3 regions of the Paenibacillus sp. J22R3 genome follow, and region 2 is predicted to be linked to each of the others. Evidence: riboswitches for the same ligand, from Rfam matches in the RefSeq annotation. Region 2 holds a riboswitch; each other region holds the start of a gene.
The links. A riboswitch is a leader RNA that binds a small molecule or an ion and turns the genes downstream of it on or off. The one in region 2 is predicted to bind cyclic di-AMP.
Positions count from the first base shown of each region.

Region 1: it holds a riboswitch for cyclic di-AMP, as region 2 does, so the genes downstream of both, AC0YN4_RS29945 (G5 domain-containing protein) here and AC0YN4_RS22820 (histidine kinase) in region 2, are expected to answer to the same signal.
Region 3: it holds a riboswitch for cyclic di-AMP, as region 2 does, so the genes downstream of both, AC0YN4_RS31385 (hypothetical protein) here and AC0YN4_RS22820 (histidine kinase) in region 2, are expected to answer to the same signal.

Region 1 covers NZ_JBWDNS010000012.1:5,548-15,470, forward strand. The annotation lists gene AC0YN4_RS29910 (PSP1 domain-containing protein) at 1-609, shown strand, start outside; gene AC0YN4_RS29915 (initiation-control protein YabA) at 694-1,041, shown strand; gene AC0YN4_RS29920 (tRNA1(Val) (adenine(37)-N6)-methyltransferase) at 1,116-1,889, shown strand; gene rsmI (16S rRNA (cytidine(1402)-2'-O)-methyltransferase) at 1,895-2,797, shown strand; gene AC0YN4_RS29930 (AbrB/MazE/SpoVT family DNA-binding domain-containing protein) at 2,927-3,181, opposite strand; gene AC0YN4_RS29935 (HD domain-containing protein) at 3,456-4,772, shown strand; gene AC0YN4_RS29940 (TatD family hydrolase) at 4,794-5,558, shown strand; cyclic di-AMP (ydaO/yuaA leader) riboswitch at 5,746-6,032, shown strand; gene AC0YN4_RS29945 (G5 domain-containing protein) at 6,255-7,403, shown strand; gene rnmV (ribonuclease M5) at 7,520-8,080, shown strand; gene rsmA (16S rRNA (adenine(1518)-N(6)/adenine(1519)-N(6))-dimethyltransferase RsmA) at 8,080-8,982, shown strand; gene yabG (sporulation peptidase YabG) at 9,053-9,923, shown strand, end outside.
Region 2 covers NZ_JBWDNS010000005.1:355,736-365,658, reverse strand. The annotation lists gene AC0YN4_RS22850 (response regulator) at 1-763, shown strand, start outside; gene AC0YN4_RS22845 (NAD(P)/FAD-dependent oxidoreductase) at 1,333-2,385, opposite strand; gene AC0YN4_RS22840 (6-phospho-beta-glucosidase) at 2,627-3,934, opposite strand; gene AC0YN4_RS22835 (N-acetylglucosamine kinase) at 3,971-4,954, opposite strand; gene AC0YN4_RS22830 (LacI family DNA-binding transcriptional regulator) at 5,017-6,033, opposite strand; gene AC0YN4_RS22825 (DUF445 domain-containing protein) at 6,431-7,690, shown strand; cyclic di-AMP (ydaO/yuaA leader) riboswitch at 7,892-8,044, shown strand; gene AC0YN4_RS22820 (histidine kinase) at 8,239-9,923, shown strand, end outside.
Region 3 covers NZ_JBWDNS010000016.1:14,085-24,007, forward strand. The annotation lists gene AC0YN4_RS31355 (hypothetical protein) at 1-1,881, opposite strand, end outside; gene AC0YN4_RS31360 (PulJ/GspJ family protein) at 1,899-2,474, opposite strand; gene AC0YN4_RS31365 (type IV pilus modification PilV family protein) at 2,479-3,057, opposite strand; gene AC0YN4_RS31370 (hypothetical protein) at 3,215-4,186, opposite strand; gene thpR (RNA 2',3'-cyclic phosphodiesterase) at 4,263-4,856, opposite strand; gene AC0YN4_RS31380 (spermidine synthase) at 4,919-5,668, opposite strand; cyclic di-AMP (ydaO/yuaA leader) riboswitch at 5,968-6,136, shown strand; gene AC0YN4_RS31385 (hypothetical protein) at 6,262-6,678, shown strand; gene AC0YN4_RS31390 (potassium-transporting ATPase subunit F) at 7,001-7,078, shown strand; gene kdpA (potassium-transporting ATPase subunit KdpA) at 7,110-8,783, shown strand; gene kdpB (potassium-transporting ATPase subunit KdpB) at 8,802-9,923, shown strand, end outside.

The DNA.
Region 1 (9,923 bases), on a different contig from region 2:
CGGATCGCCGGTGACAACGACGCCAAAATTGTCGATGAGAACAAGGCGGCCGCACGCAATGCATTTGCGACCTGTCTTGAAAAAATAAGAGATCATCAGCTTAAGATGAAACTCGTTGATGTCGAATTTACGTTCGATCGCAACAAAATTATTTTTTACTTCACAGCTGAAGGCCGCGTCGATTTCCGTGAGCTCGTTAAGGATCTGGCCAGCGTATTCCGTACACGAATTGAACTTAGACAAATCGGTGTGCGGGATGAAGCGAAGATGCTTGGCGGCATTGGACCTTGCGGACGCGTACTATGCTGCTCGACTTGGCTCGGCGATTTTGAACCGGTGTCCATTAAGATGGCGAAGGATCAGAACTTATCGCTTAATCCAACCAAAATTTCCGGCTTGTGCGGACGTCTCATGTGCTGCTTGAAATATGAGCATGACAATTATGAGAGCGTTCGCGAAGAATTGCCGGCAGTAGGTAAGGTTGTTGTCACTTCTTATGGTGAAGGTAAAGTAACCGGAATTAATGCGGGCTCCAAATCGGTTTATGTACAGCTGTTTGATGGCGGCAAACCGAAGGAATTACCGCTTGATGATGTTGTAGTGAAATAAGTAAGCGAATCCGAAGCTGTATAGCCTTGGGGTGGAGACTTGAAAAAAGACATATTTAGTCAAATCAGCGAATTGGAATCCCATATGGGAAGCCTGCATCAGGAGCTGGGAGCGATGAAGCAGAAAATCAAGTCGCTCTTGGAAGAAAACAACCGGCTTAGCATAGAAAATCAGCAGTTGCGCAAAGTATTAAAGCGGGAAACGGCCAGTCAAATACCGAAGCCGGTACCGGCCGCTGCCGTGGAAGATGATTCTCATGCCATGCCAAACGATGAACCCGTGCTGGCAAGTGACGCGATAGGCGTTGGGCAAGGGTATGATAATTTGGCGAGATTGTATCATGAAGGTTTTCATATTTGTAATTTGTATTATGGACATTTGCGAACGGAAGGCGACTGTTTGTTCTGCCTTTCGTTTCTCAATAAGGAATAAGAGACAAGACCCTTCCATAGGGTCTTGTTTGCATATTCAAGCGGTTCGAATTTGGCAAACGTAAGGAGCAATTAATGATGACTAATGAAGTAACTCTGGAGCCGAATGAAAGGCTGGATGATTTACTAACGCATCAGCTGCATATTATCCAGAGCCGGGAAGTATTCAGCTTCTCCATGGATGCCGTATTGCTGGCTCGTTTCGCGGCTGTGCCGCCGCGCGGTAAAATCCTGGATCTGTGCGCGGGGAATGGCGTTATACCACTGCTCTTAACGACAAGGACGAAAGCCCAGATTGACGCTGTTGAAATTCAGCCTCGGCTTGCGGATATGGCAAGGCGAAGTGTGAAGGCGAATGGGCTCGAGGATCGCATTCATATTTATGAAGGCGACCTGCGTGATTTCTATAAACAAAGCGGACATGGAAATTATGATGTCATTACGGTTAATCCACCTTATATGCCTGCTGGAACAGGGGATCAGAATGAGAATGAGCATTTTGCTGCGGCTAGGCATGAGCGTAATGGGACGCTGGATGATATTGTAGCGGCATGTGCGCGACTCGTACGACCAGGCGGGAGGGTCGCCATGGTGCATCGTCCTAATCGGTTGGTTGAAATACTGGAAACGTTCCGTAAATGGAAGCTTGAACCGAAACGGATTCGCTTCGTACATCCGCATGCCGGCGCCGAAGCGAATATGGTACTGATTGAAGCGGCCAGAGATGGCAAACCGGATGTGAAGCTGCTGCCGCCGATGATCGTATATAATGAACAGCGACAATATAATGAAGAGTTAATGCGGATCTATTACGGCGATCAAGCGCCGGAAGCGGGAACGAGGGATTAGGCCAAATGATTGTACAGCGCAGTTTCAGCACAACAGAAGTCAGTAGTAATGGTATTGCAGCCGGAACATTGTATCTAGTTGGAACGCCGATTGGTAACTTAGAGGATATGACTTTTCGGGCGATTCGGATTCTCAAAGAAGTCGATATGATCGCAGCAGAAGATACACGCCAAACACGCAAACTGCTGGCACATTTTGAAATTTCGACTAGGCTTGTCAGTTACCATGAGCATAATAAGGAGAATAGCGGGCCAGAGCTTATCCGATTGCTGGCGAGCGGACAGTCCATTGCACTGGTCAGTGATGCAGGGCTTCCGGCTATATCCGATCCCGGAGCCGATCTTGTTGCAGCCGCCGCTGAAAGTGGAATAGCCATTGTACCGATCCCGGGGGCGAATGCAGCGTTGTCTGCATTAATCATCTCCGGTTTGTCGACAGAGAAGTTTCTGTTTACGGGATTCCCTCCGCGGGAGCGCAAGTCACTTACCGCATGGCTGCAGCAATTACAGAGGCAAGAGGCGACATTAATTTGTTACGAATCGCCGCATCGAATCGTAAAAACCCTTGCAGTGATGCTAGAGCAGCTAGGTGACCGGAAGATGGCGATGGTTCGTGAATTAACAAAACGTCATGAAGAAGCCGCCCGAGGAACAATTACCGAGTGCATCGCGTGGCTGGAAGAGAATCCGCCGCTTGGCGAGTATTGTTTGGTTATTGCAGGTATGAGCAAAGAAGAAGCAGCGCAATTGCAGCAGGATGATCCGGTATGGTGGAGCGGGCTAGAGCTGGAGGAGCATGTGAGCCGATACGAGGAGCAAGGTGAGGATCGGAAGGAAGCCATCAAACGAACAGCACTTGATCGAGGCCTGCAAAAACGAGATGTATATAATGAAGTAATGAAGAAATAGAAGCATGCCGGTAGACAAAAAAAAGACCTTCCTGACCGTTATGGCTCAGGAAGGCATCAAGGAGTATAAAAAGGTTAGAATTAACAGGTTTGATAAATGTATTATAACCTATAAAACTGAATTTGTCTCTTATTTTGTAACAGGAGTCGGCATTTCCGTTAAACAAACGTTACAAACGATTTTGCCTTTGAAATAAGCGACATTCTCTGCGTTGCCACAGAAGATACAAGCCGGCTCATATTTCTTCAGCATGATGCGCTCGCCATCTACGTAGATCTCAAGAGCATCCTTCTCACCGATTCCAAGCGTACGGCGCAATTCAATCGGAATTACTACACGTCCCAGCTCATCTACTTTACGCACAATTCCTGTAGATTTCATCATATCTATTATTCCCCTTCGCAATGGATTAACTCGTCATCATTCGACAAAATTCTATCATATAATGACTTAATAATACCAACGTTTCCCATAATAGTCAACCTGGTTTTAACGGTAATTGTGACCAGTAATAACCGATTACCGTTGTAAATAGGCATTTGTTCAATATATATATAGTACTGCAAACGAAGTCCGGTTGGAAATGATATTGCGACATTATTCGACATTAGTTCGACATTTGTGTCGAATGATTGAACTTTAAGGAGCGTGATTCGACATGAGTGCTGCTCATCGAGAGGATAAACTCGCGGAAGAGAAAGTATTTAAGGACCCTGTACATAAATATATTTACGTTCAGGATCAGCTGATTTGGCAGCTCATAAATACGCGGGAATTTCAACGGCTGCGTCGCATTCGCCAGCTTGGCACTTCGTATCTGACCTTTCATGGAGCAGAGCACAGTCGGTTCTCACATTCCCTGGGCGTCTACGAAATTACTCGCAAAATCATATCTCAGTTTGAGCGCAGCGGTTATACCGATTGGCCAAAGGAGGAGAAGCTCGTTGCCCTATGTGCTGCTTTGCTTCATGACATCGGACATGGCCCATTCTCTCATTCCATAGAGGATGTGTTCGACAGCCACCATGAGGAGTGGACATGCCGCATTTTGCTTGGAAATACGGAAATTAATGCAGTCTTACGCGAATTTGATTCGAGCTATCCGGAGCGCATTGCCGCCGTTATTTGCAAAACCTATCATCAGCCTATAGTGGTCAGTCTGGTCTCCAGTCAGATGGATGCCGATCGCATGGATTACTTGCTTAGAGATGCTTATTTTACGGGAGTGAATTACGGCACCTTTGATCTGGAGCGTATATTGCGAGTGCTGCGGCCTCATCAGGGCAGGATTGTGGTGAAGGAAAGCGGCATGCATGCCGTCGAAGACTATCTCATGTCTCGTTATCAAATGTACTGGCAGGTGTATTTTCACCCGGTCACGAGAAGCTCTGAAATTATATTAAGGCAAATCTTCCGAAGGGCGAAGGAGCTCTTCGCGAATGATTACAAATTTCATACATTAATGAAGCCTATAAAGATGCTGCTTGCGGGCACAATGGACATTGAAGGGTATTTGGATCTGGATGAAGCCCTTGTTCAAACGGCTTTTGCACAATGGGTCCATGAGCCTGATCCCGTGTTGTCGGACCTATGCCGTAGGTTTCTCAATCGCAAGCTGTACAAATATGTTACGATGGATCACCCTGATGAGAAGCTGTGGCAAGAAATCCGTGAGCAGCTGCAAGAAATCGGCCTTCATCCGGACTATCACCTAGAAATTGACTTTCCTTACGACATGCCCTACGATGTTTATCGTCCCGGCTCAACAACTGCTGCAGGCAAGGAAGAAAAACCTCCGATTCTGCTGCTGAGCAGTGATGAACGATTGTCGGAAATCTCAAGCCGCTCGGATATCATTCGTTCCATTACCGGTATCCATCAAGGCAAGTACCATCTTTATTACCCGGAGGAACCGCTTCGCGAATCAGCTCACAGGCTGCCTGCGAAACTCCGCGAATTATTTGCTTTAATGTAGAAAGGGGTTTCCATATCCATCATGTTAATCGACACGCATACGCATTTAGACTCGCCTAAATTCGACGAAGACCGAGCAGAAGTTATCGAAAGAGCGCAGGCTGCCGGCGTACATAAGCTCATCAATATCGGCTTTAACCGTGAGACCATCCCAACTACGATGGCGCTTGCCGAGCAGTATTCCTTTATCTATGCGGCTGTGGGCTGGCATCCGGTTGACAGTATTGATATGCGTCCCGAGGATCTGGATTGGATTGCATCGCTTTGTGACCATCCGAAGGTTGTGGCGATCGGCGAAATTGGTCTGGATTACCACTGGGACACCTCGCCTAAAGATGTTCAGCAGCGAGTATTCCGCGAACAAATCCAATTAGCCAAGCAGAAACGGATGCCAATCGTTATTCATAATCGGGATGCCCACGAGGATGTCGTCCGTTTGCTTCGAGAAGAGGATGCCAAGGACGTTGGCGGGGTCATGCACTGCTTCTCCGGTAGTTGGGAAACGGCGAAACAATGTCTCGATATGAACTTCTATATTTCGTTCGGTGGACCGCTTACATTCACCAATGCAAGGGTGCCAAAGGAAGTGCTTTCACAAGTGCCTCTGGACCGAATTTTGATCGAAACGGATGCTCCTTATTTGGCTCCTCACCCCCATCGCGGAAAACGAAATGAGTCTGCATTCGTCCGTCTTGTAGCAAACACGATCTCGGAGATAACGGGTAAAAGTGTGGAGGAAGTCGGCGAAATAACCACGGAAAACGCAAGGAAATGTTTTGGAATCTGATGAAAACGGCTTTGAAAGCAAGGATTTGGGACTATTCTCGTGATAAAACTGATTTTGATTGAAGAAATTGCTTGCTTTTCGTCTATTTTTCCTTGAAATTCGTTAAAATCGTCATTAATCAGTTCTTTACAATGTGGCGCGGTAGACGGTATGATTCATTTCAGAGCAACAAAACTTGTATTCCTTTTCCAATAAAACGCTTAATCTCCGGAATTCGGAGAGCGGGGGAACCAATTGTTGAAACTGTTTGTATCACGGAGAAACAGCTTGTTCGTTTCTTCTCCTTAAAACGTGTTCGTCGACTAAAGGGCGACACTGTTTTGTACAAGGCAGACAGCGATAGACATGAAATTCTTCTTGGGGTGAATTTTGCGACCGGCACAGCAGCAATTGTTCGAACGTGCCATTAGCGAATAGGGCGACTCTCACGTCCGAATCCGACAGCTAACCTCGTAAGCGTCAATAAGAGAGATCAACCTCGTGCATGCAATTCCATGCTACCATTGTCTAATGGGAAGCCACGAAACAGATCCTCTGTCGTCGGGCTTCTTTTTGTTTGAAAGAAGCATAAACTGACGACAAAAGCTGTATTATGGAAGTGGTCCGGGGCTGAATTTGGAAAGAAAATCTCTATAGTCGCGTCTATGTAATCATGCGTAACAAAGGCGGCGGGGCTATGTAAGGAGGACCGATGAAATGGGAGCACTCCAGCTTAAGGACACCCATGGGAAACGATCATCCAGCATGTCTTTCGCATTGCGATGGAAGCATGAGAACATGCGTTTAATTGTACTAAGCGCTATGATCTCAATCGCTATGACTTTCATGTTTCTGGTGTTGTTGTACGGAACGGCTGACAAGCGCGTGTCCGTAGTAGTGAATGGACGAGAAACCATTGTCTCTACGAAGCAATGGGTCCTTCAACGCCTACTGGATGAACAAGCTATTGCAGTTGGCACTTATGATAAAGTGTCGATGCCGCTGGATGGCGGTATTAAAGACGGTGACCGAATTGTTATTAATCAAGCGGTGCCTCTTATTGTAAAAGCTGACGGCAAAGCAAGAACGTTGTACACGACAGAAAGAACCGTACAGGCGGCGATCGATCAGGCTCATATATCGATACGCAGTCAAGATAAGGTAGTACCTTCGTTATCCTCGGGACTTAAACCGAATATGATTATTTCAATCACTCGGATTGATACGAAGATCTCGGAGAGTACCCACCCCGTTCCCTTCTCCACTGTGAAGAAGGATGATCCCAAGCTAGCGCAAGGGAAAGAACAGCTTGTCCAAACGGGTAAACAAGGCACGGTCGTTAAACGTTATGAAAAGACTTTCGAAGACGGAGTTCTAGTCTCGCAGACATTAGTCGAGAAGTTGACCAAGTCACCTTCTGTCGATCAAATCGTGTCGGTCGGGACGAAGAAACCTGAACCGAAGGTAACGATGCTGCGGGCGAATTCGCCGAGCATATCTACCATGACGAAGCGAGGCGTTACGTTCAGTGCAAAGAAAGTAATAAAGAATGTAACCCTTACGGCTTATTCTGCCGGCTTGGCTTCGACGGGTAAAGGCAAGAACCATCCACAGTACGGTATTACCGCATCGGGAGCACGCGTTCAAGAAGGCCGTACCATTGCGGTCGACCCGAAAGTCATTCCGATCGGCTGGTGGGTGTATATCGAAGGAATCGGTTTCCGCCGAGCTGAGGATACGGGCAGTGCAGTCAAAGGCAACAAGATTGATGTTTACTTTGACAGCGAGTCGTATGCCGATAAATTTGGGCGGAAGCGGGGCTATACGGTTTATGTGCTGGGTCCGAAGAAACCATCAGCAGTGTAGGCAGTATTCCTCGGTATGAACATGCGTATCGTATTTCGCGCGTAAATATGCCATCATAAGAAGAGGCGATGCCTCTTCTTTTTGCATGTTGTACGGAAGGGAAGGAATGGAGTCCCATGATTAAAGAAATCATTGTAGTAGAAGGTAAAGACGATACTGTCGCCATCAAACGCGCCGTTGAAGCAGAAACCATTGAGACCGGTGGGTCGGCGATTGGCGAAGGGGTAATCCGCCGAGTCATGCTGGCGCAGGAGCGCAGAGGCGTTATTATTTTCACCGACCCTGATCATGCAGGCGAGCGAATCCGCAAGATCGTGGCGCAGCGTGTACCAGGCTGCAAGCATGCTTTTCTCCCTCAGGAGGAGGCGCTTTACAAAGGAGACATAGGCGTCGAGAACGCATCACCGGAAGCAATTAAGCGAGCACTCGCTAATTTGCGGACGGAAGCGACGTCTGACACTGCCGGCCTTGCTGAGGTCACGATGGAAGATTTAATGCAAGCAGGTCTGCTCGTACATCCGCAAGCTTCGGATAGACGGCTGAAGATGGGCAATCTGCTCGGAATCGGCTATGCGAATGGCAAGCAGTTCTATAAGCGCTGTTCGATGTTTCGAATTACGCGTGAGGAATTTATGCGGGCTCTAACCACGATGGAGCAGGCGAGCGAAGGAGATTAATGATGACAGAGGGAATGAAGGCAGGTGTCGATGTTGCTTCACCGAAGCGCACGAAAGACATTATCGCCAGATACGGTTTCACATTTAAGAAGAGCCTCGGTCAGAACTTTCTGATCGATCAAAATATTTTGCGTAACATTGTCAGCGCCGCTGAGCTGGATGAGACGAAAGGCGCGCTTGAGATCGGGCCGGGTATCGGCGCATTGACGCAGAAGCTGGCAGACGCTGCAGGACGCGTAGCCGCAGTGGAGATCGACAATCGGCTTATTCCGATTCTTAAGGATGTATTGGCGGATACGCCGAATGTGCACGTCGTACATGGCGACGTGCTGAAGCTCGACCTTGCCCAGCTGCTGAAGGAGCAGTTTGCCGGGCTCTCCGGCGTGAGTGTTGTTGCGAACCTGCCTTATTACGTGACGACTCCGATTCTGATGAAGCTTCTGGAAGAGAAACTGCCGCTTGAGAATATCGTCGTCATGATCCAGAAGGAAGTCGCGCAGCGGATGGCGGCCAAGCCCGGTGGCAAGGAGTACGGCAGCCTTAGCGTTGCTGTGCAGTACTATTGTGTGCCTGAGCTGGTTTGCATTGTCCCGCATACCGTCTTCATTCCGCAGCCGAATGTTGATTCCGCGGTTATAAAGCTTTCGCTGCGGGACAAGCCGGCTGTTGAAGTCGAGAACGAAGCGCATTTCTTCCAAACGGTACAGGCTTGTTTCGCGCAGCGCCGCAAGACCATTGCGAACAATTTGACCGCTTATGTAGGCAAAGTGAATCGCGAGAAGCTCGGACCGCTGCTTGAAGGCATCGGCATAGATCCGTCCCGGCGTGGGGAGACGCTGTCTCTTGAGGAGTTTGCCGCATTGAGCCGTGCACTCCTGGCTGCGGACTTACACAGCAGCTAGACGAAAAAATAAAAGTGAGCGCACCATCAGGGGCGTCTCCCCATAGGATAGACGAAGAGGTGATTTGCCCATGAAGCAAGGGGACCTGGTCGTCCGCAAATCCTATGGCGGGGACGTCCTTTTTCGTGTTGCGACAATTCTAGAAGAACAGACAGCCATCCTAAAGGGCACCGACTATCGTCTGCTTGCAGACGCGCCAATTGTCGATTTGTCCGTTATGAGCGATCCGGAATCTTCCGGCGCAGCGAGGCAGGCACGCATTAAGGCCAGTGAGTCCACGCTAAGGATGCAGGAACAACGCGAGCAGCAGATAATTGAACGTGAACTGCAGCGCGCGCAAAGCCAATCCCAGCCGTACTTTGAGGTGCCCGGAAAAGTACTTCATTTGGACGGGGACAGCAACTATATGAGAAAAAGCATGCAGCTGTATACGCAAATGCGCGTCCCTGCCCACGGGGTATACGTACATGAATCCCAAATGGCCGACGTGGTTTACCGACTGCTTCCACAGATTAAACCGGATATTGTCGTGATAACCGGCCATGACGGCGTGCTGAAGACTCGGAACCAGGATGATCTGCATAACCTGGCCAGCTACAAAAACTCGCAAAATTTCGTTAATGCAGTACGGATAGCGCGTCAGTATGAGAAAAGCAAAGACAGCTTAATTGTCGTAGCCGGCGCATGCCAATCGCATTATGAAGCGCTGCTGCAGAATGGATCGAACTTCGCCAGTTCTCCGGGCCGGGTGCTCATCCATGCGCTGGATCCGGTGTATGTCGCCATTAAAGCCAGCTATACCTCGATACGAGAGACGATCAATTTATCGGATGTCATTCACGGCACAATCAGCGGAATCGATGGAGTCGGGGGCATTGAAACATTAGGGAAGTTCCGGGTTGGTTTGCCTAAGCCTAAAACGCTGACCGGTGTAAAGCCAA
Region 2 (9,923 bases):
CCTGAAGTACTTGCGGGAAGCCGTCTTCCAGCGGCTGGCGTCGGGACTCGATATCGGCAACTTGGACATCGGCGAGCTGATCGACCGATACCCGGAATTCCGTTTGATCATGGTGCGGATAGAAGAGGCGGTTAAGAACGTACAGCTGGAGCATTTTATTATCGAAAATGTAATGTCTGAGCTGATTGATCGGCATGGACAAGGGGTTGTCGTCAACTTCGACCGCCAGAGCTTGCTTGGGCTTGTTCAACTGGAGGATAATCGGACCGAGGGCGAACTGCTGCAGGAGCTGCGCACGCATCTCAGCCACTATCTCAAGGTGCCGTTTCATATTACATCTTCGGATATGATTCGTGAGTTTACTCACATTCCGGACGAGGTAAGGCGTTTGCGCCAGTCGTCGGTGACGACTGCAGGCGATCGCCAAGAGGGCGGGGACAAGGCAATCGAGGTGGCTTTGCAATATTTGAAGGCGCATTATAACGAGGAGCTGTCGCTCGAGAAGGTGGCGTCGGTCGTGTTCTTGAATCCGATCTATTTCAGCCAGTTGTTCAAGCAGAAGACAGGGCAAGGGTACAAAGACTACGTCATCAGTCTGCGCATCGAGCAGGCAAGGGAGCTGTTGCTGCAGCCGGGCCTCAAGCTGGCCGAAATCGCCGAGCGAATCGGCTACTCGGATGTACGCCATTTCACGCAGGTGTTCCGCAGGAAGATGAACGTAACGCCGACGGAATACCGCCAGCAGCTTCTGGCGGAGAGGTAGCGTGGCTGAGCTAGCCGCAGTTGCTCATAAGTAGATTTCCTGGAGGTCTACATGGGCTCAAATCACCGAAGTTGCTCCCAAGTAGACCTCCTGGTGCGCTACATGGGCTCAATTCGCTGAAGTTGCTTCCAAGTAGACCTCCTGGTGCGCTACATGGTCTGATTTCGCCGAAGTTGCTCCCATGTAGACCTCCTGGTTCGCTACATGGGCTCAATTCGCTGAAGTTTCTCTCATCTAGACCTCCAGGTGTCCTACATTCCCGGTGAAAAGTAGTAACAGTTCAGGGCTGAGTGATCGTAGGCGATCTCTCAGCCCTTTTTGCATCTCGGAGTTAAACTCGCAGTGAATATGTTGCGCAACATGCAGCATTCTCTCCTAGCAGCAGCCTTTATATCGAATATGCTGCTCAAAATGCAACATTCGTATTGATTTTCGCCATATCTGGCCCGGATAGACCTGGAATATTGCATTTATCGCAATATTTGGTGATTTCGGTGCCTCTAGTCGGTGATATGTTGCTCAATAATCAACATTTCACCGACGAGAGTCGCCGAAGGAGGCGGCCCCCCTTAATGCTCCTCCTCATCGTCCACGGCAACGCCAAGCTGGCGATTCTTCTCCTTGAAGCGCGAGTTGTGCGAGGAGACATAGGCCGTCTTGTCGGCGGCAGGGTCAAGATAGGTTTTGACGCTGTTCGTCGCGTTCACGGCATCGGTGAACGTGCCTGCGATCAGATGCACCTTGCTATCGTGCACGACGAAATCGCCTGCTGCGAAGACGCCCGGGAGGTTCGTCTCCATTTTGCTGCTGACATGGGCGTTCCATTCTCCCATCTCGACGCCCCAATCGCGAATCGCGCCGAAGTTGTACCGCAGCCCATGGTTGACTATGACCGCATCCACACTAAGCTGCTCTACTTCGCCGGTTTCCATATGGGTAATCGACACGCGGTCGATGGCGCTCCCGTTGCTGCTGTGCAGCGCTTGCACAGCGTACGGCGTACGAACGGATGCGGACGATTGCCTCATCTGCGTCACGTTGCGCTCATGGCCGCCGAACTTATCCCGTCGATGCACGACGGTCAGGCTTGCCGCAATCGGCTCGATCATATTGGCCCAGTCGACCGCGGAGTCCCCGCCGCCGGAGATGAGCACATGTTTGCCTCGGAACTCCTCCAGCGACTGCACGGTATAATGCAGGTTCGTCACCTCGAAACGATCCGCACCTTCGATCTCAAGCTTTGCCAGCTCCAGAATGCCGTAGCCGATCGCGAGCACGACCGAGCGCGTCCAGTGCTTCTCTCCGGATGCAGCAGTAAGTATTATCGTATCGTCTGCTTGCCGCTCGAGGCCGATAATATGCTGACCGAGCACGACAGTCGGCTCGAACGTCATCGCTTGCGTCACTAGCTGCTCGATTAACTTGGCGCCAAGCGTAGGGGTGAGGCCGCCAACATCCCATATCATTTTCTCCGGGTAGATGAGAATGCGTCCGCCTAGCTCTTCGCGTGCTTCGATCAGCTTCGTCTTCATCTCCCGCATGCCGCTATAGAAAGCGGAGTAGAGGCCGGCCGGGCCGCCCCCGATTATGGTAACATCGAATAATTCCAGTTGATTGTTCACGTATGTGCCTACTTTCTTCTACTCTATTTAAGTTGGTTTCCGCCGCTGCTCGAAACGTAATGATTAATGGTTCATATAAATGAAAGCCCATGAAATAAATTCGCTGATACTGAGAATCATTATCACAATAATCATCATACAACGAAAGTAGGAGAAAGAAAATGAACAAAATGTTAATTTATAAATACAAAAGACCGAGCAGTGAGTCCCATGACTCTCTGCTCGGTCTATACTGTTGCAATTACGATTGTGGGAAGAACTGCGGCAAATAGTCTCTGTTCGCTTCCAGCATCTCATCCAGCAGTTTAATCGCGATTTCTACGCTCGGTACCAACGGATGGTGAACCATCGCTTGGAGCGCGATATCACGACTGCCGGAGACGGCTGCTTCTATTGTGAGCTGCTCGTAGGTTTTAACGGCATGAATTAAACCTTTGACATGCAGAGGCACATTCGTCAGAGGAAGGGGCAGCGGGCCGGTCTTCGTCACGACACAGTTCACTTCAATTGACGCGTTGTCGGGCAAGAAGTCAATCGTGCCATTATTAGCGACATTAAGCGTTTGGATGTCGTTCTTGCCGTTGTAAAGCGACTTCATGAGATTAACGGCAGCTTCGGAATAGTAAGCCCCGCCGCGCTGCTCAAGCTGCTTGGGTTTCTCGCTCAGATCAGGGTCAGCGTACAGCTGGAACAATTCATCTTCTACACGTTTCACGACTGCTGCGCGGTTGCCGTCTCGCTTGAAGGATTCCTGCTGTTCGGCCAGCATCTCATCGGTCATATAGAAATACTTCAGATAATAAGAAGGCAGTGCACCGAGCGAGCGGAGGAAATCCGGATTCCAGCCTGTCTGCGGCACGTTCTTGCCGCTGAAGCCTTCCGTATTGTTTAGCAGCTCAGGAAGCTTATCTACGCCGTTAACGTCTACGCGTGTCACCCAGTGCAGGTGATTCAAGCCAACGAACTCGGTGTAGATATGCTCCGGCGCTGTTTCGTATGTGGTAGTCAGCCATTTGGTCAGTCCGATCGGAGCATTGCACAGACCGACGCTGCGTACGTTGGAATGGGTGTGGATGGCCTCGGTAACGATACCTGCCGGGTTCGTGAAGTTAAGCAGCCATGCTTGAGGCGCCAGCTCCTCGATATCTCGGCAGATGTCCAGCAATACCGGAATCGTCCGCAATGCTTTCATCATGCCGCCTGGGCCGGTCGTTTCCTGCCCGATTACGCCGTATTTCAGCGGAATGGACTCGTCTCTGCCGCGCGCTTCGAGCATGCCGACACGCATCTGGGTGCTGATGAAATCAGCGCCTTTGATCGCCGTTCGGCGGTCTGTCGTCAGGTGCACTTCGATCGGAAGGCCGGAGCGTTCCACCATACGTTTGGCTAAATTACCGACAATGTTCAGCTTATGAAGACCTGCCTCAATATCGACGAGCCATAGCTCGCGTACCGGAAGCTCATGATGAAATCGAATAAATCCTTCAACCAGCTCCGGGGTATAGGAGGAACCTCCCCCAATAACAACAACCTTCAATCCGTCTGCCATCCCAGTCACATCCCATTCCATATCGTTAGTTATGCGTTATAGTTTGATATCATCGAATTCGCCAAGTGCTCGCATACGGGTATAAACATCTTGCTCAATCGTTAAGCCATCTGCTTCCATAGCAGACCAGACAGCGCCGAAGACCGGATCGACCGTCAATGTGACAAGTGTTGCCGATGGTGCGGCGGCCGATACAAGCTCTTCAACCGGCCCGCGAATCCAGCCGCCGCGGTCACCGCGTGTCAGAAGGCTGCCTGCCAGCACAACATCGAAAGTCTCGCCGGCCATCCCTAGGCGCCGCGCAACGGCGGCCACTGACTTGCCGAGCTCCGTCCCTTGATGGTGAAGGATAGCAATCGCGGCTTCATCGCCAAGCGCCGCTGCTTCAAACAGCAGCTTCGTGACGTCTACCGGCACCTTCTTGTCATGATCGAGGAAATCGTGAAACATCGTTTCAACATCGGGATATCCCAGGAAACGAAGCAGCAAATCAGTGAGCAGCGTTGGCTTCTCTCGACCATCCCAGGCGCGAATTACGGTACGGAATGCCTCAATGTTCAGCGAAGCGCCTCCGCCGAAATCGCCATGCATATATTCGAAGCCGCCGCATTGGATATGGACGCCTTCCCTGTTGCGGCCGGCGCAGTTGGTGCCGGTACCGCAAATGACCGAAATTCCATAGGAACGATCTGTTCCGGCGCGCAGTCCGATCATGGTGTCGCAAGTAATCGAGTAGCGAGGTAGGCCGATCGCGCTCACGATGGGATGCAGGATCCGATAATCCGCTTCCCGGTCAGCACCTGCCAGACCGAAATAGGCATGCTGTACATCCTCGTGGTTGATTCCCGCTTGTGTCAGTGCCGCGGATACGGCTTCGGCCAAGTGCCGAGCAGCGCCTTCTGCATCAAGCTGATGATTGCCGTTCCCGCTGTGTCCTTTGCCAAGCACATTGCCGTGTTCGTCTGTGAGCAGGGCGTGCGTTTTCGTGCCGCCGCCGTCTATGCCCAAATAATAAGCCATTATTGCCACTCCTGTCTCCGTAGGCTACCCCTAGTAATGCTTGTTTCCAAAAGGTCGATCCATTAAGTGTTTTCCAGCTGATTGTGCTTCATGACAGTTCCTGTTGATTGGCGGAGCACGAGCTCAGGGTCAATCCGCAGATTGGCTGCACGTTTCATCGATCCGTCGATTCGCTTAAGCAGCACTTCTGTAGCGGCCGCTCCGATGCGGTCAGCCGGCTGCCGTATCGTCGTCAAGAGGGGGCGCAGCAGCGTAGCGACCTGCTGATCGTCATAGCCGATTACGGCAACTTCATCCGGAACGCGAATGCCGGCCTCCATAAAGGCATTAATAACGCCGATCGCGATATAATCATCGCCGGCGAAAACCGCGCCCGGAAGCTGCTGCGCTTCGATCCATCGCCTAGCCGATTGATAGCCGAACTCAGCCGAATATTCGCCGGAAACGAGCTCGAACGGCTGGATGCCGGCTTCCTGAAGCGCCTCCAGGAAGCCATTGCGGCGTTCCCGAGTACTTCTAAACATTTCACTGCCGCTAAGATGCGCAATGGATGTATGTCCAAGCTCAATCAGATGTTGCGCCGCGGTATAACCACCTTTGAAATTGTTCACGGTAATGGAGTAGACATCATTCTCCGGTTTCTGATTATCGATCAGGACGTAAGGAATATTCCGTCGTTTCATTTCAATAATATAATGGTCTTCTTCAATCGGTGAGAGCAGAATAATACCATCCACGCGGTCCTCTTGGATCAGATAGTGACTGTCCTCCCGGCTGATGCTCTTCGTCACAGCTACAGCGAGGAAGTATCCCTGCTCAGCCAGAATACCGTTAATCTCATTGACGATTTCATCGAAGAAAGAATCCTGCATGGTGGTCATGATGAGGCCGATAATACCGGTCTTGCCCCTTGCGAGGCTGCGAGCGGCCGCACTTGGGCGATAATCGAGCTCCTTCATCACCTCAAGCACCTTCTGTCGATTCTTCTCGCGCACAGAACCTGCACCGTTAAGCACGCGGGATACCGTGACAACAGAGAGGCCCGACTTCTTGGCGACATCGAAAATACTAACCTTCATGCGTATGCATTCTCCTCCGGCGAGTAAAGTTAAAGCGGTTATACTTTAATTCAAAAAAATATAGGATCTAATCCCGATGATAATTAACTTGTTCGAATTCAAAGTTAAAGTGCTTTAACTTTTGTTTCTTTCCTTATTGTAGTGGAGGCCTCTCTGTTTATCAAGCATAATTTCTGTCCTTCCTATACAAGCTATCGCAAAAAGCATATAATAAATCCAAAATTACCCGTATTCATAAGCTGGAGCGCCGGAAGAGCTGACGAGCGCAATGGCGACTGAAGGCGGAGGAAGAGACAGACCCCGGGTCTTGTCTCTTTTTTCTTGCTTTTAGGGCTGTTTTTGCAACTGATTCGTATGAAGTGGTATGGTGTAAAGAAGCACTAGTAGGAGGAAGAACATGGCGAACGATTCGAGAAAAAACAAACATATTGCTAATATATCGCTTGGTATTATGGCAACGGGTTTCGCGGCTACGCTGCCTTTCGGCGGCACGGGGCTTAGCTTGCTGCATGTCGGCTTCGAGGCCGGTGTCATCGGGGGGCTCGCGGACTGGTTTGCCGTTACGGCGCTGTTTCGCCATCCGTTGAGAATTCCGATTCCGCATACGGCGCTGCTGCCGCGCAATCGCAAGAAGATGTCGGACGGTATCGTGCGCGTGCTCGAGGATCGGCTGCTTGCGAAGGAGAGCATGATCGAGAAGCTGCGGCAGATTGAGCTGGCGAAGCAGCTGTTGCCTGCTCTTCGCCAGGCGGCTCATTCGGCGGTACACAGCGAGCGTCTGCCTCATCTGCTTGAGGGAGCGCTGCGTACGATCGAGATGGAGAAGCTAGTCCCTATTCTCTCGGGGGAAATTCGCTCCGCGGTGGAGCGAATTGATTTGGAAGCAGCGCTGCGCGGCTTCTTGCGCAACGCCGTGGAGAATGGCGTAGACGAGCGTCTGCTCGATCTGCTGCTGGAGCGTGCGGAAGAATGGGCGAGCACCGAAGGGATGCGCCGCGAGCTGGGCAATGCGGCGATGCAGCTCGTGAAAGGGCTGAATCTGGGCGGCCTGATGCAATTTGCGGTCAACGCGTTTATCGGCTATCTGGATGAGGATCGGCTGGGCACGATGCTGCAATCCTTTATCCTAACGAAGATTAATGAACTGAAGGTTCAAGGCACGGATCGTCGTGCTGTTATTATGAAGCATCTGCATCAAGGGCTGGAGATGTTAATCTCACGTTTGGCCGAGACCGGACAGTTGAACGCGCTGCGCGATGAATTGCTTGCTTCCTTCGATCTGGATGGCGAGATGACACGGTTGTTCGAATCGCTGCGCGAGAGGGGCATTACGTTCCTTCATTCGGAGGATTTTGCAGCTAAGGTTTGGCCGATGCTGGAGGGGCTGCTTGATCGCCTGGAGGAGAACCACGGCTTGGTTCAGGATGCCGAGCATTGGTTGAAAGGGCAGATCGCCGGACTCATTGAACGCAATCACGCGAAGATCGGCTCGTTCGTCAAGGAGAACCTCGATCGTCTCGACAATGATCAGCTGGTGGAGTTAATTGAAGATAAAGTGGGGCAGGACCTGCAATGGATTCGGGTGAATGGTGCCGTCTGCGGCTTCCTGATTGGTCTGCTGCTCCGGTTAATTGAAATGGGCTTCGGTTATAACTAGCGCGAAGCAGCAGGCTGTCTCTTCTATTTCGCCTTATTTGTGAGAAACGGCAAATTAGTGAGGTAGAAGGAGAGTGCTTGCGATCTACTCCATTGTAAGCGTTATATTCGCGTCAGTTGGCTGGAAATGAGAACGAAACCGTTTGCGGCATTCCTTTACAAAAGACATGCGCAGGCGTAACATACGATTCATGCTTAATCTTCTGCTATAGCGCTGAATTTCTGAATAGAAATCGGGGGAACCACTCATCTGGGGTGAATCTTGAAGAACAGACCGCATGGTCGACGCTTCAAGTAGGGCGACTCTCACGCCCGAATCCGTCAGCTAACCTCGAAAGCGTATAAGAGAGGCAACGAATGTTCGTGCAATAGACACTTTGATGATAACTTGTGCCTAGAAGCCGCGAGAGGCGTTCCTCTGTGTTAAAGAGGCAATCCCCCTGCAGGCTTCTTTTTTGTGCGTTTTATAAGGTAAGGATGGTCACAAAGAAGAATAAGTTTGCGAAGATTATGTAAGTTTAAAGGTGTAGAAAGGAAGGCGAAGTTGTCATGGCTGGTTACCGCCGCAAAACCCCTGAAGAAATGCTCTTATCCATCTCCAAAATTCATCGCGGCCGTCTTAAAATTTATGTTGGTGCCGTGAGCGGCTCAGGCAAAACCTATCATATGCTGCGCGAAGGCCAAGCGCTTATGCAGCAAGGCATTGAGGTTGTGATTTGCGCAGTATCGACGATGCGCCGACCTGAAACGGTGGAGCAGCTTGCTGATTTGGAGCGGATTCCGAGTATTCATTGGTACAAGGGGGACGTGGAGAAGAAGGATCTTAATTTGGATGCCATTCTGGAACGGAATCCGGAGGTGCTGCTCGTTGACGGGCTGGCGCACGAGAACCGTCCGGAAGCGAAATTCCCGAACCGTTTGGAGGACATCCAATTTCTTCTGAGTCATGGTATCAGCATCATCACGACCGTGAATGTATACGAACTCGAAGGAGTAACCGAGCTTGCGCAGAAATTGACAGGCATCACAGCGGAATGTACGGTGTCCGCGGATCTGCTGGAATTGGCAGATGAGGTGCGGTTAATCGATGCTTCACCGGAAACGATTCTGTCACGCCTAAATGAAGGGCGTTTAAATAATATTAAAGATCCCGGGCTGCTCAAGCGTGGGAACCTCGGCAAGCTCAGAGAGATTGCGCTTCGGCTGATGGCGGAGGGCGTGAACGAGTCGCTGGAGAAATACCGCGAGGAGCAGGGCTTCATCGGGCCGTCCGGCGCGACGGAGCGCATCTTGGTAGCGGCGCAGTATCACTGGAATGGTTCGATCTATATCCGGCGCGGGCAACAAATCGCCAAACGTCTTGGCGGCGACTTGGAGGTTGTAGTCTTCGTCGATTCCAGCCAGGAGCCCACGAAGGAGAGAGATGACTTCAAGCGCTCCATTCTGAAGCTGACCGAGAAGGTGGATGCCGGCTTTAGAGAGATTCTGGTTAATAATAGAAGACAAATCCCGCGTGCACTCATTAAATACGCGATGCTGATTAATGCCACCCGTATTGTTATGGGGCATTCCAAGCAGACGCGTGCACAGGAGATTGCACAGGGTTCTATCGCGGGAAGCGTGCTGAAACAAATGCGCAACATTGACGTTTTCTTCATGGCGGACAGAGCCGATCATGAGGGGGAGCGAGTACTGCCGACGAAACGGGCAACCCCGAAGATGACAGCCGAGCCGTACCGGAGGCTGAGTGCGCAAGAGGTAGAGAAGAAGATCGAGCGGATTCGCCGCGGTAAATTCAAGGTCTATGTCGGCGCAGCACCGGGAGTGGGCAAGTCCTATATGATGCTTCGCGAGGGCAATGATTTGCTGCGCAAAGAAATCGATGTTGTAGTTGGACTTATGGAGACGCATGACCGCGCGGAAACGCAGGATCAGGCCGGGCGGCTTGAGGTTGTGCCTCGTCGGACAGTTGAATTCGATGGCCAGGTTTACTCGGAGATGGATGTGGACGCGATTATTGCGCGCAATCCGGAGGTTGTGCTGATTGATGAGCTGGCCTATAACAACGCACCGAGCTGCCGCAACAAACGGAGGTACGAGGATGTTCAGGAGATCCTGGACGCCGGCATATCCGTTATTGCGACAATGAACATTCACCATCTGGAAAGCTTGAAGGATGCGGTAGAGCAAATTACAGGGACTGCTGTAAAAGAGACGGTTCCGGACCTGATGCT
Region 3 (9,923 bases), on a different contig from region 2:
CTTCTTCTGTCCGATATTGACTCTAATTTTGTTGACGCGAGGAAGGCCTGCAAGCTGATTAATAAAGACATCTTTATTGTAATCGATGACAAAACGGGCTTGAGTTTGTGTAACCGGTTCATTATCTGGACCAAAATCTTGAGGGCTGAAATTCAGTGTGGTCCCGGTTTCAGTCGAGGTGGTATCACCAAGCACGGCGTTAATGGTGATGCCTTCCTTGGCAAAGAATCCGCCATGAATCCAGAAGAGCGAGCCTACGCCATACAGCTCAGCTGTTTGATCTGTGTAGAAGAAGCCATCCAGCGTGCTAATACTCGATTGTTTATAGCCATCACCTAGCTGTTGGAAGGCGGTGACCCGATAGATGTCAATGGGTCCATTGGTGATCATTACCAGCTCTCTTTTCTTGTCATTCACGACCATCCCGCGAATCTGAGCATCCATAATTTCGTTGATCTCATCATCCTGCAAGGAGAAGATGGTGGAATCCATTTCAAGATTACCTATCAACGTTACTTTTCCTTTGACCAGAATATTGGCTCGAATGGGGATAACGGTATTAGGATTATCGTTCTGAATGGTCATATTACCATTTACGATAAGCCAATCGTGAGCACCTTTCGATGTGTATCGAATTTGACGGAGATCAGCACCGATTGTTAAGTCACCGTCTACAAATACAGCACCGGAGAGATCACTCAACTGCGTATTCAGAACACTCATGGTGTGATCATAATCTGCTTTAGCTTCATTATAGGAATCTTGTTCTTCGATCGTAGCACCACTGTCTGGCAATGAAGGGGCCGTAGGAATGGTAATCGGGTTGGTTGATAAGGAAGCTTTCATTAGAGCAAGAAGTCCATCCCCGGAATCCTGAGGCGTGTAGGCATTCCACAAGGAGTCTCTCAAGCTTGGATCCGCACCTGTACCAAGCGCGTCATAGGCTTTATCGACGAAAGATTGCGCCACGTCTATGGAAATGAATTTTTTCTTTTCAATTAGCTCCACTTTGGAATCTAGGTCATGGAACTGAGGATCCCCCAGATTCTCAAGAATTTGGTAGGGTGTATTTGGATCAACCGGTTTGTCGCGATATTTAATTTTACTTTGCGATTGGATTTGAATTTTACCGTTCCCAATGTCATCACCGTCAGGCACATAGATGCCATCCAACGCCGATGAATCAACAGGGTCGACATACAGGAACTGTGTATTGGCAGTAAGCGGGTTGTTCAAGTAGGTGTAGTTCGCGACATTTTGGATTCTCAGCTCATTGCCCGCATAGATGTTACCTTTGAAGGCTGGTGCGCCGTTGATGACAACATCGCCTTCTGAACCAAATGCATATTTCAGAAAATCCGGGAACGTATCCAGCGTCATATCCTGTACCAAATCCCGTTTGACGCCGTTCACTTCTGCTTCAGCCGTTATTCGAATGGCAGTTAAGTATTCATTGGCCGTTGGTTGACCCGTTCCGCTGCTTTGATTCTGGCAATACAACTGTTGTTTCAAAAGATTGATCGTACCGAGAATGCACATGTTTTTGATACGATATTCCGGCTTCTTGGCCTTATCGAGCTCTGAGCCTTCATTCAAATAGCCTCGCTCCCCATAGTCTTTGAAGCTTTCCACGAATTGCTCTACATTTTGTGTCAACAGGGAAGGGCTTATCGATTGATTATCGAAGCGCGCCATAATGTGTGCCATCGCTTCACTCAGCGCCTTATCCGCAAGATGGACGGTTTGCAAATTGTCTTCCGATTTCTGAGTCCGTGCTGCTCCGCCGATCGTAGCACCGAGAACAGCTACACCGACTAGTGTAAAGAGCAGCATCATAAACACAACAAGTAAAAAGGCAGAGCCTTTCTCTTCACGTATCATTAGCGAGCTGCCTCCTCTTAAAATCCGAATCTACTTTCCAGGTTAAGATCAAAATTTCGGTCGCCATACTCTTGACGCAGCTTAAGCTTGATTTCAAGCATCCCGCTGCTGCAGCCTGTTTGGCCGTTCACGCATTTTAGTTTAATGAAAGATTCGTTATATGCAGTAGGACTGTTCGGTACAATCTCTGATGCGATAGCTACTTCACGATTACCGATAAATAGAGCGCTTTTATTCGAGGCATCAGAATGTTTAATGCTGATTACTTCCCGGAGAGGGTCGTCCCCTGTCTCTATAGGGTCTTCAGAAGAAATCTCCGGCAGCGTCAGCGTAATCGATTGACTAAGGCTTGCATCGGATTGCGAGATTCGGCTCGGTCCGACCCGGTACAATTCGGTAATAATGGAGGACATGATTAGATCGCCTTCGTCTCGAAGGGAGTTCTCGACGCGAACCTTATTGTAGGTATTCATCCCAAATGTAATAGAAGAGTAAATGACACCCAGAACGACGGATAGTATGGTCAGTGAGGCAATCAGTTCAACTAGTGTATAGCCTCTCTCAGCCTCGCTACCGGTTAGTCGCCGTCTCATGTGGTTAACGAATCGATTCATCGCTTATGTACCCCTCCACTTCCGAATACTCCCGTTTGCTCCGATTGTCTTCGCTATTGTGAGGCTCAAGCTCTGCAACTTCAACTTTAATGGGGAGCAGATATTTATTGATCTGTCCGCTATCGGGAGAAAATTTGACTTTATCTTGGAAGCTAATTGTGACATGGTAAGAAATATCGTTGATTTTGGGATTCAAGATAAAGGCAAGCGTCTGCGGGTCATCTACGAGTTCCTTATAATTTGTACAGGAGCCACTGCCTTCGGGGCAGCCGTCTGAATTGATTTCATTACGCTCCTCGCCGATGCCAAGCGGTTGTCCAACCTTGAAAAATTTGGCCATCTCATCAAAATCTGATTGTTTCTGCATATAAAACAGCGTGTTACGCGCCAGATTGACCATGACTGTCTTATTCTGGTTGCCCTTGGCGTAGGAGAGGGCATGGACAAAAAAACCTGTCATCGCGAGTCCGGCGACGGAGAGGATGATGAGGCAGGTCAAGATTTCAACTAATGTAAAGCCACTCTCTCTAGATGGCTGCTGTTGCTGCTCGTGTGCTTTCATAAGCAATCACAGTTCCCTTCGATTAACATACATTTCCTACTATCTTCGACACAGAACGTCGCAAATCCTCCTAGTTCTAAAGTCTCACCGCAATAAAAATAAACCGTTCCTCCCAAGCATTAGCTTAAGAGAAACGGCGTTATATTAGTAGGACTAATTACTTAGTCTTCATTAGACCGGAACCTAGCTTGACGGATAAGTACCACTCACTCGTAGCGTGAGGAGCAATGTGGAGAAGCTTGTCTCGTTCAGCTGCTTCAGTTAGGCTGTCGTAGTAACCATTGCATGGCTCCAGTGCACAAACGGCTTGCTCGTTGCATAACCCTTCGTCAATCCAGATGCCCAAGTAGGGCACTGATTCAGCATCCCACTCCAGCATTAAGTAATCCCCGCTGTCTTGTTCATAAAGTCCGGTCCATCCCTCATCGACTGCCCCGTCAACATAGAATTTACGAGCATCCTTGGCAGAAGCGGGTTCGATCGTATCAAGGCGAAGATAAGAACCATCAATATCCGCTTCCGGCCAATCATACAGCTCGCCTGTCTGCAGCAAACGACCACCGAATACGCAGCGTACTTGTTTAGTGGCCCCAGGAAGCATAATCCGCGTGTTTGTCGTGGCAACAAACTGGGGATGCGCAAGCCAAAATGCCGCTATCGTCTCCGAACTGAGGTTCCGAACTGTGTATTCGAAACGCAGCTGCTGATCGTTCTCGAATCGAATGGTTCTTGTCAATTCATAGGGGAGCGCTCTTCCGACTACTTTGCAAACGAGTGCATCTTGTTCTTCGAAAGAAACCTCCCACGGGATGGACCATACATCGCCATGATCCGGCATGTGTTGTCCGAAGTTGTCCCCTTCTAACGGGTAGAGACATGCGGCAACGGTAGGGAAACATTCATCCCAGCCGCTCATATCCGCTGCGAGGAAGTCAGAGCCATGTTCGACCTTAGCGAGTGGACGGGACCCGGTGCCGACGACCCACTCTTTACCGGTAAGGCGGTTCTCTAGGGAGACGATTTTGCCTCCCAGCTCGGGTATGACGGTAATCCGCAGCTCAGTAGATTCCATGAGGACGGCGGGCCAGTCTTGATAGGTGGTATGGGTAATGAAACAGCGTGATTCCATAGGGGCACATCTACCTCCAAAATGGGTTGTTTATTAACCAGTATAACGCAAATATTGGAGGGGAATAGGGAAAAACTCAGAGAAGGAGCGGAGCAACCGAAACGGACTCATACATCGGACGTCGCTGCAGGTGGCTTCGATAGAGGGTTATGGCATCCGCTTGCCACTGGAGCGGGCTTCCGGTCGGCGGCAGCTTCCAGCCGTTCAGTTGCGATGGCTCGAATGAGCTTTCGCCCGCGTAGTTGCGTGCAAGCGTGAGATGCGGATGGTAGGTGCGGCTCTCCGGCATGAGGCCGAGAGGTTTTAACCTCCTTGCAACATGCTGTTGCAAGTTGTGCAGCTGCTCGACATCCCCTGCGACGTCAGCCCACAGGACGGAGGGGCGAATCGGACGCCCGAAGACGCCCAGCGAAGTCACATGTAACGCGAAAGCCTGAACGGACGATGCTGCTTCACGAAGTGCTGCCGAGATGGCAGGGACAAGCTCTATTGGCGTATCGCCCAGAAATTGCAGCGTGATGTGATAATCGTCAGGATGTGCCCATTTGCGAAATAGAAGCTGTGATTTGATGTCCTCGCACCCTATCGAAAGTGACTGTTTAATGGAATCCGGTACAGGGACGGCAGCGAATAAGCGGACGGTCTGCGCCGGAGCGGCTGGCGTATTCAAAGGTTTATAGCAACCCCTCTCTTATCAAAAATATCACTAGCACGTCTGATAGGCGAATCCTACTAGTCGTGATCGTGATCCACGATGATATAGCCTTGCCCCAATTCCATTTCCATAAACCCGGCCATTCGGCGAGTCTGGCAGGTCAGCGGGGCGCTGCTGCCCGTCAGGATGTAATTTCGACGATCCGCGGCGTTTTCAGCTGGCAAAGCAAATGCTTTCACGAATCGAAACACTTCTCGAAGTGTTGTATAGATGGCGTTTATATGTGCATCGTTCTCACGCTTACCCATGAGATTGATGAGGATAGCACCGCTCTCATCCAGCTTGGCGGCAGCAAGCTCGAAGAAGCTCATCGAAGTCAAATGCCGCGGCGTTCCCTTATCGGAGAAGGCATCGAGCACAATAAAATCAACCGTATGCTCAGCTTCGCATGAGAGCAGTTCACGGCCATCGCCAACCGCCACATTATCGTCACGATAGCCAAAATATTGCCTGCTTAACGCCACAACTCGCTCGTCCAGCTCCGCAACTTTGATCGTTCTCGCCGTACTATGTCGAGCAATTGTTCCAACGCCATGACCAATGATAAACAGACGCTGATAGGTCGGGTTGCTGCCATTCATGAGGTGAAGCATAGCCTGCGGATATTCGAATAGGATCCGCTCAGGCTGATCCAAATCCACAGCACCTTGCATGGCGCTGTTTGAGAACTGAAGGACTCGGAATCGCCCATGCTCCTCGCCGTACGTATTCGTATCGTAAACGGTAATCTCGTTCAGCGAGCTGTTTTCCCGGTGCAAAATCTGCACGATGATCCAATCTCCTTCTTCCCAGCGAGCAGGCCGGGTCCATTATAGATTTCAGCGTATCGCATCTCGGGGTCACATTCAATTGCCATGTGAGAACAATGTGCTTTGCTCCTTATTGTTGGCATCACAAGCAGTAAGGTTTGGAAGCATTCCTATGATAATCCAATTGAAAAGAATGGGTTCGCAGGATGAAAGCGCAATTATGCGCGCAATTCGATAGAATTGGCGGAATTAGCACGTAAATCAGGTTTTACATTCTCTTCGCGCAGGAATAAGATTTGATTCATCAACGGAATAACTTGCTTTAAACGCTGAGTCCTCGCAAGAGGAACGGGGGAACCAATCAGAAGCCGATTTCGATCAGAACGGCTTCTTGGGGTGAATCCATAACAGGTGTTATTTGTTAAGGTAGGGTACTCTCAAGCCCGAATCCGACAGCTAACCTCGTAAGCGTATGAGAGAGAACCCCCTTCAATCGAGCTTCCAGCAGCTTGTTTCTTTACGCACGCTGTGAAAGAGGCCCGGGAGTAGAGTTTCTCTGCTCCCCGGGCCTCTTTGTGTTTTCTACCAAACCATTCAGGAGAGTGACTATTGTGAAAGATTGCAAGATTAAGGCGATCGAGCTGTTTCAATTTGATGGGGAGCTCACGGATGAACGGCTGCCTGGACATAGTGAAGACTGCATTTGCGGTTTACTCGCCATCACCACGAATGACGGAGGCTGCAGCCTCATTGAATTCCAGATGCACGGCTGTAACCTGAAGGGCGACATTGTGCAGTGGACGGCCATCTACCAGCGAATGAAGGGACTGACACTCGAGGAGAGTCTGGACTACATCCACCAGAAGCAAGACGCATGGGGGATGGAACGCGCGCATTTAATGGAATCGGCATTAACAAGCTTAGCCGAGCAGCTGGATTACACGGCGAAAGGCATAGCCAATCGAAATTACGCATTATGGAATCGCGCCTATTTATTCGACCATTCTCAGGCATACGTATCGTTCTAGACGGCGATAACGATTGATTTTTATACTTTTTTTACACCTGGCAGCAGGTTTCTTTACCCCCTTTTTACGGCAACCCGTATTAAGATTTCCTTATACCGAAGAGGGGGAACCGATAAGCAGCGTATGAAACCTCAAGCACGCTGAAAGACATGAATAGTTTCAATCTAGCAGGGGAAAATATTCTCAATTCACTGCATGCAGCTATAGGAGGTAGTAAGAAGTTATGGTCAATGATTTTACAATGGTGGTATTGTTTGTTGCTGCATTCGCAATATTCTGGGGATTCCTTAAATTCTGTGAGAGAGCCTAGGGAGGTAACGCTATGATTATCGTCGGCATTATTGCAGCTATTCTTATTTTGTATCTAGGCTTTGTGTTAGTTAAACCAGAAAAATTCTAAATGGCCAGGGCGGAGGATTCATGACATGAGTATGGGGTTCGTACAGGTAGCCATTACGCTGATCATCATTATGTTGTTGGTTAAGCCGGTAGGCAGTTATCTTGTAAAAGTGTTTCAGCATGAGAAAACAGCATTGGATCGTGTGTTCGGTCCGTTTGAACGGTTGCTGTATCGGTTGATGGGCGTACGCGAAGATGAAGCAATGGGCTGGAAGAAGTATGTAGCAGCCGTCCTGCTGAGCAACTTTGTTATGATGCTCCTATTGTATCTTGTATTACGGTTTCAAAGCTTTCTGCCGCTTAATCCGGACGGGATCGGCAATATGCCTGCAGGGCAGGCTTTCAATACAGCCGTATCGTTTATTACGAATACGAACTGGCAGTCTTACTCGGGTGAGAACGGACTATCCTATCTGTCTCAATTGCTTGCGATTACCTTTCCGATGTTCACGTCGGCGGCAACCGGCTTTGCAATTGCGATTGCGTTCATACGCGGACTCGTCGGACGTCAGGATAATCTAGGTAACTTCTATGTGGACATGGTTCGCGGAATCACGCGAGTGTTCTTGCCGCTCAGCTTCTTGGTTGCTTTGTTCTACGTGTTCCAAGGCATTCCGCAAACGTTCCAAGGTGCTGTAGATGCGACCACGCTTGAAGGGGCTCAGCAAACGATAACCAGAGGCCTCGTTGCAACGCTGGAATCAATCAAAAATATCGGTACGAACGGCGGGGGATGGTTCGGTACGAATGCGGCGCATCCGTTCGAGAATCCAACACCGCTCGCAAACATGGTTCAAATTATTAGTATGATGCTGCTTCCTACCGCGCTTGTCTATGCCTTCGGCCTGATGATAAAGAACAAGAAACAAGGCTGGGCTGTATTCGCGGCGATGGGACTCATCTTCATGGTTATGCTTACAGTCGTTTTTGTATCGGAATACAAAGGAGTTCCCGCACTTGATGCAGCAGGCCTTCATGGAAATATGGAAGGCAAAGAGGTCAGGTTCGGTATATCCGAGTCCGCTTTGTTTACGGCAGTGACGACAGCTGCAACAACTGGGGCCGTAAATAATATGCACGAATCGTTAACACCGATGGGGGGATTCGTTGCATTAGCCGAAATGATGCTGAATAACGTATTCGGCGGTAAAGGCGTCGGGCTGCTCAATGGGTTATTGTATCTCATTTTATCCGTATTTATTTGCGGTCTGATGGTCGGACGTACGCCGGAATTCCTCGGCAAGAAAATTGAAGGCAAGGAAGTGAAGCTGGCTGCCATTGCGCTGCTCATTCACCCTTTGATCATTCTGGCACCGACCGCGCTTGCACTTGCAACGCCGACAGCCGTCGCGTCCATAGCGAACGCCGGTACGCATGGACTATCTGAAGTGCTTTATGCCTTTACGTCCGGCGCGGCAAACAACGGTTCCGCATTTGGCGGTCTGACCGCGAATACCGACTTCTATAATGTAGGAATTGGGCTTGTGATGTTGTTCGGCCGTTATATTTCAGTCATTGCGATGCTTGCGATTGCCGGATCTCTCGCGGTTAAACGAGTTGTTCCGGTTACAACGGGAACATTGCGCACGAATACACCATTGTTCACGGGTATTCTCATCATGATCATTCTCGTGATCGGAGCGCTTACGTTCTTCCCTTCCCTAGCACTGGGACCAATCGCTGAACATCTGGCCATGTCGCACTAAACTTAAGGAGAGATAACGATGGCTGCTGCACGCAGAAAGACCATAACGAAGGAAATCGCATCGCAGGCGATACTTGATGCCTTTAAGAAACTGAATCCGGTCGTTATGATGAAGAACCCGGTTATGTTTATTGTTGAAGTAGGTACAGTGATTACGCTGCTGCTATCCATATGGCCGGACCTGTTTGGTACGGATACTGTGGGCAGAGGTTATAATGTGACGGTGTTTTTCATCCTGCTCTTTACCGTATTGTTCGGGAATTTCGCTGAAGCCTTAGCGGAAGGCCGAGGCAAGGCGCAGGCGGATACCCTTCGGAAAACAAAATCCGAAACGATGGCGAAGCTTGTTCAGCGGGACGGATCCTTTAAGCAGGTTCCTTCCACACAGCTGAAGAAAGGCGACATTGTCCGTGTGGAAGCCGGCGAGCTTATTCCGACCGACGGTGAAATTATCGAAGGTCTGGCATCCATCGATGAATCGGCGATTACAGGTGAATCCGCACCTGTAATCAAGGAAGCCGGAGGCGATTTCTCCTCGGTTACAGGGGGAACGCGAGTAGCCTCAGACTATATCGTTGTGAAGGTCATGACAGATCCGGGCGAATCGTTCCTAGATCGCATGATATCGCTCGTAGAAGGCGCCAAACGGCAAAAAACACCGAACGAACTGGCGTTAACGACTCTGCTCGCCGTGTTAACGATTATTTTCCTTATTGTTATTATCACCATGGTTCCAATGGCGAAATATCTGAATGTCAATCTGGATATCGCCACTCTAATTGCTCTGCTCGTCTGCTTAATACCGACAACGATCGGCGCGCTGTTGTCCGCTATCGGGATTGCCGGTATGGACCGTGTAACGCAATATAATGTACTTGCGATGTCCGGTAAGGCAGTCGAGGCCGCCGGCGATATCGATACACTGATCTTGGATAAGACGGGTACGATCACCTACGGGAATCGGATGGCTGCGGAGTTCATTCCTGTAAAAGGCGTCACCGCCAAGGAAATGACGTTCGTCGCGTTGCAGGCCTCCGTTAAGGACGAAACGCCTGAAGGTCGTTCGATCGTAGAGCTTGCCGGCAAGCTTGGCGAATCTTGGACGGCGAGTGAATATGCAAGTGCTGAAATCGTCGAGTTC